DNA from 4 places in the Vibrio orientalis CIP 102891 genome. Region 4 is predicted to be linked to each of the others. Evidence: predicted binding sites of a transcription regulator. Region 4 holds the regulator's gene; each other region holds the start of a gene.

Region 1 (2,209 bases), on a different contig from region 4:
ATTCGTCACCAATTTCGATCATTAGATCGCGGACACGTAGGTTCGCGGTGCCCAGCGGCGGCGCTGCGCGACTGGTAACAACCAAAGTTAAGTTGTCAGGCATATGCTTTAAGAAAAAGCGCATTGCTTCGTGGATTTCATCATCACTAATCAGATGATAGTCATCCAGTACTAGGTAACACTCTTGGTGGAAGCTCGAAATTTCGGTAAAGACTTCACCGAACAGAGAATGAAGGGAAGAGAACTGACGCTTTTCGGCAAGTTTCTGCGAATTTGGACAACTGCCATCCGTCGCTTTATTAAGGGCTTGCAGTAGGTAGTTCATAAAGCGGAACGAATCGTTGTCGCTTTCATCAATACTATACCAACCGACATGTGACTTATCAGATAACCATTGAGCCGCCATTGTTGTTTTGCCGTAGCCCGCTGGAGAACGGAAAAGTACGAGCTTATAACAAGGCGCTTGTTGCAGAAGGTCTAAAACTCTTGGACGAACAATTGCGTTGTGCAGTCGTCCGGGACGCGTCAATTTCGAAGGAATCCACATATTTCTATTCCCTATTCCACCATAGTGTACAAAAAACGACCGTAATCGCTGATGGGTAGGCATGTTACTTGAGAAGCCAAGTCTCGGTTATCGGCCAAGGGTGGGATTTTTGGTTGATTCACACTTTGTGCTGAACTACGCCCCGTAAATGTGATGGGAGTCACTTAAAAGAATGGATGGTAATGAGGTTTAAACACGTGTTTGCACCAAAAGTTATGAAATTTTCATTAGAACGTGAATCTTAATGTGATCGAGTATGCATATTAATCAATTGAGTATTTTGTAAGACACGTAAGTTTAATACATCAGTTGTAGGGTAAATTCGTTGGCGGTGTGATCTCAATCACCAGGACTCTGACTTGTTAAAAATTTAATGAGAGTTAGATCACTGAGTCTTGGTTAGTACGCCCTCTACGCCCTGTGTCCTCCTCCCAATACGCCGTCTAGGTAGGAGGATGTTTCGAAGATTATATCCATGCACGATATGTCACAGATGGATTAGAACTAATAAGTGAGATTTCTCTGATGAAACCTACGCAACAGAAAAAATTTGATAAAGCTGCATTCCAAGAAAGTGTAAAGCAACACTTATCGACTACTTACGCGAAGACCGAAGCAACCGCAACGCCGCGTGATTGGTACTTAGCGATGGGCCGTGCACTGGCTGAGCTAACAACATTAGATCTTCTTAAGACTGAACAAGATCCTAAGATTCAGAACGCGAAAAGCGTTAACTACTTATCTCTAGAATTCCTCATCGGTCGCCTAACCGGTAACAACCTAATCAGCATGGGTTTGTACGAGCAAATCACACAGGCGATGGAAGAAATGGGCCGCAACTTAACTGACCTATTAGAAGAAGAGCGTGATCCTTCACTAGGCAACGGTGGTTTAGGTCGTCTAGCGGCGTGTTTTATGGACTCGTGTGCCGCGCAAGAATTCCCAACTGTGGGCTACGGTCTGCACTACGAATACGGTCTATTTAAGCAATCTTTTGAACAAGGTCGCCAGAAAGAAGCACCGGACGCATGGCGCGGTGTAGAAGGCTACCCATGGGAAGTCGCTCGCCCTGAATTGGCTCAAGAAATTGGCTTCTACGGCCATGTTGACGTTGAATATGTCAACGGTAAAGAAGTACGCAAATGGGTACCGGGCATGACAGTGAAAGCGATGCCTTGGGATCTGCCAATCGTGGGTTACGAATCAGACACGGTTTACCCACTGCGCCTTTGGGAATGTCAGGCCATTGCCCCATTCTCACTCGCTAGCTTTAACAACGGTGACTACTTTGAAGCTCAGCACTCACTAATCGATGCTGGCAACATTACTAAAGTACTTTACCCGAATGATAACCACGAGAAGGGCAAGACTCTGCGTCTAATGCAGCAGTACTTCCACTCAGCAGCATCGGTACGCGACATTCTACGTCGTCATGAAGCGGCAGGTTACTCACTGGCGGAGCTACCTAAGCAAGAAACCATTCAGCTTAACGACACTCACCCAACGATTGCGATTCCTGAGCTGATGCGTATCCTGATTGATGAGAAAGGCCTATCTTGGGATAAAGCGTGGGAAATCAGTGCAAATACATTTGCCTACACCAACCACACGCTATTGCCAGAAGCACTAGAGACTTGGCCAGAGTCGCTAATTCAGCGTCTA
Region 2 (2,209 bases), on a different contig from region 4:
CTAGTGCTTCATCACCTTTTGACTCAACGTCTTGAGAATCTACGTATTTGATCTTCACGCTTAGACGGTTCTTAAGACCTGCGTGTTTCAGTGCTTCGTTGACTGATTTGTAAGCGTCTGGCAGTTCAATGTACTTACCAACCATACCGATAGTTACTTCACCAGTTGGGTTCGCTTCTTCGTAGATTACTTGTTCCCACTCAGACAGGTTAGCTTCAGGAGCCGTAATGCCAAAGCGTGCACATACTAGGTCATCTAGACCTTGAGCTTTAATTAGTTGAGGAATCTTGTAGATTGAATCTACATCCTTCATTGAGATTACTGCTTTCTCTTGAACGTTACAGAACAGAGCAATCTTCTTACGCTCGTTTGCAGGGATCATGCGATCACTACGACAAACTAGGATGTCTGGTTGGATACCGATAGACAGCAGCTCTTTAACTGAGTGCTGGGTTGGCTTAGTTTTCACTTCGCCTGCTGCTGCTAGGTAAGGAACTAGTGTGAGGTGCATGAACATTGCGCGTTCACGGCCTAGTTCTACAGCAAGCTGACGAATCGCTTCCATAAATGGTAGAGATTCGATATCACCAACCGTACCACCAACTTCAACGATCGCAACGTCATGGCCTTCAGCGCCAGAAATTACACGATCTTTGATTGCGTTAGTGATGTGAGGGATAACCTGAATTGTTGCACCTAGGTAATCACCACGACGCTCTTTAGCGAGAACGTCTGAGTAAACACGACCTGCAGTGAAGTTGTTGCGCTTAGACATCTTGGTGCGAATGAAACGCTCATAGTGACCAAGGTCAAGGTCAGTTTCAGCGCCATCTTCTGTGACGAACACCTCACCGTGTTGAGTCGGGCTCATAGTGCCTGGGTCAACGTTAATGTAAGGGTCAAGCTTCATCATAGTCACTTTAAGACCACGAGCTTCTAGAATAGCCGCAAGAGATGCTGCTGCAATACCTTTACCTAGAGAGGATACAACCCCGCCAGTAACAAAAATGTAATTTGTCGTCATGTTTAACCTGAAATTGGTTGAATGAGGGAAAATGGATTTCTTCTGGACGGGATATAAATATACCAGAAGCCCTTTTCCGCTACAACGTGAAATCTATCACACTGCAATTTTTTATTTTTTGCTTCAAATCAAATTCGAGAGTGGCGAGTTAATCTCTTAACTCTTGGCTGACCTCTCGTGATTTTACTTCATCCCAGAAGCTATCTAACTGTTCTAGATTAAAATCAGTCAGTTGTTTTCCTTGCTCTGCCACTATCGCTTCAACCCCCTTAAAACGTCTGGAAAATTTTAAGTTGGCCTTTGCCAGTGCAACCTCCGGATCCTTACCCAAATGCCTCGCTAAATTTACGGTAGCAAAGAGTAAATCACCAAGTTCCAATTCGACTTTATTCTCATCGACTGAGACTTGCAGGGCCTCTTCCATCACTTCTTCGATTTCTTCTTGAACCTTGCCTACCACAGGCCCTAATGAATCCCAATCAAAACCAAACTTGGCACACTTTTTCTGTATTTTTGTAGCACGTGAAAGAGCAGGCAGTGAAGTTGGTACTGAGTCTAGAATACTTTGTTCCTGTTTGCCTACTTTGGCTTTCTCTTTGGCTTTTTCCGCTTCCCAATTAGCGTTTATTTGCTCGTCATTCTCAAATTCGGTATCAGAGAACACATGTGGATGGCGGCGAGTTAATTTTTCATTGACCGTCTCAACCACTTCGGAAAACTCAAACAGTCCTTGCTCTTTGGCCATTTGACTATAAAAGATCACCTGAAACAGCAAGTCACCCAGCTCTTCTTTAAGATTCGGCCAATCGCGATTCTGAATCGCATCCACCACCTCGTAAGTCTCTTCGATGGTATACGGCACAATCGTGTCAAAGCTTTGTTTGATATCCCAAGGACAACCATTCTCTGGGTCACGTAGCTTGGCCATGATCTGCTCTAACTGTTCAATTGGGTGACTCATATTCTCTGTTCCTTTAAACTTTTCTTTCTATCTAAAGAAAAAGGTGAGCGGCCAAAACCACTCACCTTTAATTATTATCTGTCATCCTCAAGAGTGAAGAATGAACAAATCTGGTATCTCTAACCGCTTTAAGAGATTCCCTATCGCGTTCGTCCCTCACTGTAGGGAATGACATTTATCTAGTGACTATCAACCAAGTCTTTTGACAGACATTACATCCTTGA
Region 3 (2,209 bases), on a different contig from region 4:
ATCACCGAGCAGCTTCGAAACCAGTAGTTCGCAAAGCAGCAACCAAATACAGCAACCTAAAACAAAAAAAGCCCAGAGCATTCACTCTGGGCTTAATATTTGAAAACTGGGTATTGATTAAAGCAGGATAAAGATACCCGCTAGACACGCACTCATCAGGTTAGCTAATGTACCCGCAAGTACCGCTTTGATACCAAGGTTTGCTACTTCTGAGCGACGCTCTGGAGCAATTACGCCGATAGAGCCAAGCTGAATTGCGATAGAACCAATATTGGCAAAACCACACAGTGCAAAAGTAACGATAACTTGAGTGTGCTCAGATAGCAGTGCTTTGTGCTCAACAAAATCGATGAAAGCAACGAACTCGTTCATTACGATCTTCTGACCAATGTATGAACCTGCCATCAGTACTTCATTCGAAGGAACGCCAATCAACCAAGCTAAAGGCGAGAACAGGTAACCGAACAGCGCTTGCAGTGTAATACCGCTAAAGCCTGCCACTTCACCTAGGCTTTCTAGGCCAGTGTTAACCATTGCAATCACACTCACGAAAGCAATAAGCATAGTACCTACTGCAACCGCGACTTTCATACCGTTCATTGCACCGCTTGCAAGGGCATCAATCACGTTGCTATCTTGCGCTTGATCCATTTCGATATCCGATTGATCAACGGGCGTATCGCGTTCAGGGACAATGATTTTTGCCATCATTAAGCTACCCGGAGCCGCCATAAAGCTTGCTGCAATTAGGTACTTAAGCTCTACGCCTAAGCCAGCATAACCACCCAGTACACTGCCCGCTACCGATGCCATACCACCAGCCATTACAGCAAACAGTTCAGAACGAGTCATTCGAGAAAGGAAAGGACGAACAAGAAGTGGAGATTCACCCTGTGAAAGGAAGATATTACCTGTCGCTACTAACGATTCTGCTTTACTGGTGCCTAAGAATTTTTGGATGCCGCCACCGATAAACTCGATAACTTTTTGCATAATGCCTAGGTAGTAAAGGGCAGAAATAAGAGCACTGAAGAAAATGATAATAGGAAGGACGCGAACCGCAAAAATGAAGCCAGTGCTAGCTAAGTCGCCAAATAGGAATTTTATCCCTTCATCGGCAAAGCCCAATAGACTTGAAACGCCACCACTTAGTGATGTTAAGGCCGCTTGGCCTAAAGGAAAATACAAAACTAACGCGGCAAAGCCTACCTGAAGCATCAAAGCGCGCGATACTGTTTTCCAGTTAATTGATTTTCGACTTTCTGATAGCAACACTGCACAAAGCAGCAAAGATGCCACACCGATTAAGCCAAATAACACATTCATTTAAAATTACCTCTACAAGCATTGAATAGATAGCTGGTCCTGTCCGTGGGGTCATTCACCATTCCGTGTGACGGCTTGTATTGGTAGAGCGATTACTCTCAACCGGGCGGAAAGTATAGCGCCACAAGTGAGATATTCATCACATATTTTTACGCAAACGTTCAAGCGTTCATCTTTCAATCAAAATGACTAAATCTAGTCCTCTGTTTAACGTCATCTTGACAAATTTGATGGCAATATTTGATTGAAGCTTTGTTGAATCGACGTCACACTTTTTGAGTATTTGAGAAAAAATATTGATTATTTACTGGCTAAGTTATCAATAGCTTCTAGTTTTAAGGAATGAGATTTACGACAAGAATAAGTTCTCTAACAACGTCATAGGCTAACCTAGCAAGCACAACAATAAAGTTTCCCCGCGGGCATGCGGGGATTTTTTTGCCTATAGCGTAATTGCTATATCTGGTAATCTGAGACTGAGCCGTTAGAATACCCGCCCTACTATCATCTCTGAGAAATACCATGCAACGCGATTACACTTATCAATCCCTCTCTGTAATGCCTCGAGATGAACTCGAAGAGCTTAGCCTTCGTATGGTTCATCGACTTGTTCCTGAAGAGTCTATGACGGAGCTTTTTACTTTCGAGCAAAGTGAAACTGAAAACGAAGATAAACTGCAAGAAGCGCAGTTTGATGCCATGCTTCGAATGAATGCGATTGCCCTCAGTGAGCTCCCTGCTCTATTTAGTGAGTCAGAGAACAAAGAGCAAAACATTCTGCGTATGCAGCGTCTATTGCTGTGGCACTTTTACACTGTTTCTTTCCATCTTGAACGTGCAATTCCGTTAGAAACTCACTGTAATCACGTCGAAGTTATCCTTA
Region 4 (2,209 bases):
TTGGACACCAGTAAGCTAAAAGGTCATGAGTTCTTGTCTGGCGGTCGTTTATGGGATCTTAGCTACGCAGATTTCCAAACGCTTGCGGCAGAGAGTGAGTACGCTTCTTGGCTAGCGGCGCATGGCTATGGTGCCAACCACTTTACGGTTAGCGTCAACCAACTGAATGCATTTGAGGAAGTCGTGGGTGTCAACAATCACCTACGTGATGCTGGCTTTACCATTAACGAGTTTGGTGGTGAAGTGAAAGGCTCTCCAGAGGTACTGCTAGAACAATCTTCGACTATGGCGGATAAAGTTGCAGTGCAGTTTACTGAAGGGACTGAAATCATCCCCGGTGGTTTCTATGAGTTTGCTAAGCGCTATCCAATGACAAATGGTGAACTTTACCCAGGTTTTGTTGCAGCATCTGCAGATAAGATTTTCGAAAGTACCAACGGGTAAAAGTAGAAGTGAGAACGGACTTCTCCCTAGTGAGAGTATCCGTCATTCCATAGACCGACGAAGGAGGGAGTAGGGAATCTTCATCGGTTGACTTGGTTATTTAAAGAGATCCCCAACTCGGTCGTCCCTCCATCTCGGGGATGACGCAAATAAACAAAAAGCCACCAATGTCTCCATTGGTGGCTTTTAAAATTTTAACGGTTAATCGAAATTAACGAGTACCGTATACAACGATTGTCTTACCGTGAGCAGAGATTAGGTTCTGCTCTTCTAGCATCTTCAAGATACGACCAACGGTCTCACGAGAACAGCCAACGATTTGACCAATCTCTTGACGAGTGATCTTAATCTGCATGCCGTCTGGGTGAGTCATTGCGTCAGGTTGTTTCGCTAGGTTTAGTAGCGTCTGAGCAATGCGGCCCGTTACGTCTAGGAATGCTAGGTCACCCACTTTTTGGCTAGTCACTTGTAGGCGGCTTGCCATTTGCGCTGAAAGGCGCATTAGGATGTCTGGGTTAACTTGAATTAGTTGACGGAACTTCTTGAAAGAGATTTCTGCTACTTCACAAGGAGACTTAGCACGAACCCAAGCAGTACGCTCTTGATCTTCTTCGAATAGACCAAGCTCACCGATAAAGTCACCTTGGTTTAGGTAAGAAAGAATCATTTCCTTACCTTCTTCGTCCTTGATAAGAACCGCAACAGAGCCTTTAACGATGTAGTACAACGTCTCAGCTTTTTCGCCCGCATGAATTAGCGTGCTTTTTGATGGGTACTTATGAATATGACAGTGTGAAAGGAACCACTCTAATGTTGGGTCGGTTTGAGGTTTACCTAGAACCATAATATCTCACTTCCTCTGCAGGGTACGCTTGTCGCTTTCCATGTTTTAGCAAAGCCTTAAATAGGCCTACTAGGATAAGAGCACTTTACAAATGCTGCAAGCTATCTTGTGTTTCGGTAAGAAATAGTATCCTTTTTCGAAAACGATTTCTTGATTTTAATCGGGTCCAACGACGTATTTACTACGCAAAACTGTGCACATGATCACGGTATGAAAAGTAATCGTGTTCTAGCTGTGAGTATTAGCCAATTTTGCCCGTTTCGATTAATTGTTGAAGAATCGGTCGTACGATTAATTCCATCGCAAAACTCATCTTACCGCCGGGTACAACTATGGTGTTATGGCGCGACATAAACGAGCCATCAATCATTGCCAGTAGGTAAGGGTAATCAACATTTTTGATGCCGCGAAGGCGAATCACCACAAAACTCTCATCTAGGCTTGGAATGCCTTTGGCGTTAAGTGGATTTGACGTGTCGACAGTCGGGACGCGCTGAAAGTTAATATGAGTACGAGAAAACTGTGGTGTGATGTAGTTCAGGTAGTCATCCATTGAACGAACAATCGAGTCCATCACCGCTTCACGTGAATGGCCTCTATCGCGGGTATCGCGGACAAATTTCTGAATCCACTCAAGGTTAACGATCGGTACCATACCAATCAGGAAGTCGACATGTTGAGCGACATTAACGTCACCATCAACGACACCGCCATGCAGGCCTTCGTAAAATAGAACGTCTGAGTTTTCCGGTAGATCTTGCCAAGGGGTAAAGGTGCCCGGCATTTGATTGTAAGGGACGGCTTCGTCAAAAGTGTGTAGGTAACGTCGCACTTGGCCTGTGCCTTCTTGACCGTACTGACGAAAGAACTCCGCCAGACCACCAAAGTCATTAGCTTGCGGGCCAAAATAGCTGATATGAC

The links. The regulator CRP, encoded in region 4, controls carbon source genes, mostly activating them, when cyclic AMP is high. The targets are predictions, from matches to a motif close to TGTGANNNNNNTCACA.
Region 1: the regulator CRP is predicted to act here: its motif matches at 922-937, upstream of VIA_RS10240 (glycogen/starch/alpha-glucan phosphorylase).
Region 2: the regulator CRP is predicted to act here: its motif matches at 1,110-1,125, upstream of VIA_RS20035 (CTP synthase).
Region 3: the regulator CRP is predicted to act here: its motif matches at 1,455-1,470, upstream of VIA_RS06580 (NupC/NupG family nucleoside CNT transporter).

The regions. Positions count from the first base shown of each region.
Region 1 covers NZ_ACZV01000004.1:1,498,550-1,500,758, forward strand. Annotated here, with positions in the region: gene malT (HTH-type transcriptional regulator MalT) at 1-547, opposite strand, end outside; gene VIA_RS10240 (glycogen/starch/alpha-glucan phosphorylase) at 1,073-2,209, shown strand, end outside.
Region 2 covers NZ_ACZV01000005.1:2,056,065-2,058,273, forward strand. Annotated here, with positions in the region: gene VIA_RS20035 (CTP synthase) at 1-1,024, opposite strand, end outside; gene mazG (nucleoside triphosphate pyrophosphohydrolase) at 1,173-1,985, opposite strand; gene relA (GTP diphosphokinase) at 2,175-2,209, opposite strand, start outside.
Region 3 covers NZ_ACZV01000004.1:690,678-692,886, forward strand. Annotated here, with positions in the region: gene VIA_RS06575 (LysR family transcriptional regulator) at 1-27, shown strand, start outside; gene VIA_RS06580 (NupC/NupG family nucleoside CNT transporter) at 118-1,326, opposite strand; gene VIA_RS06590 (hypothetical protein) at 1,849-2,209, shown strand, end outside.
Region 4 covers NZ_ACZV01000003.1:60,959-63,167, reverse strand. Annotated here, with positions in the region: gene VIA_RS02400 (DUF1338 domain-containing protein) at 1-444, shown strand, start outside; gene crp (cAMP-activated global transcriptional regulator CRP) at 656-1,288, opposite strand; gene VIA_RS02390 (phosphoribulokinase) at 1,530-2,209, opposite strand, start outside.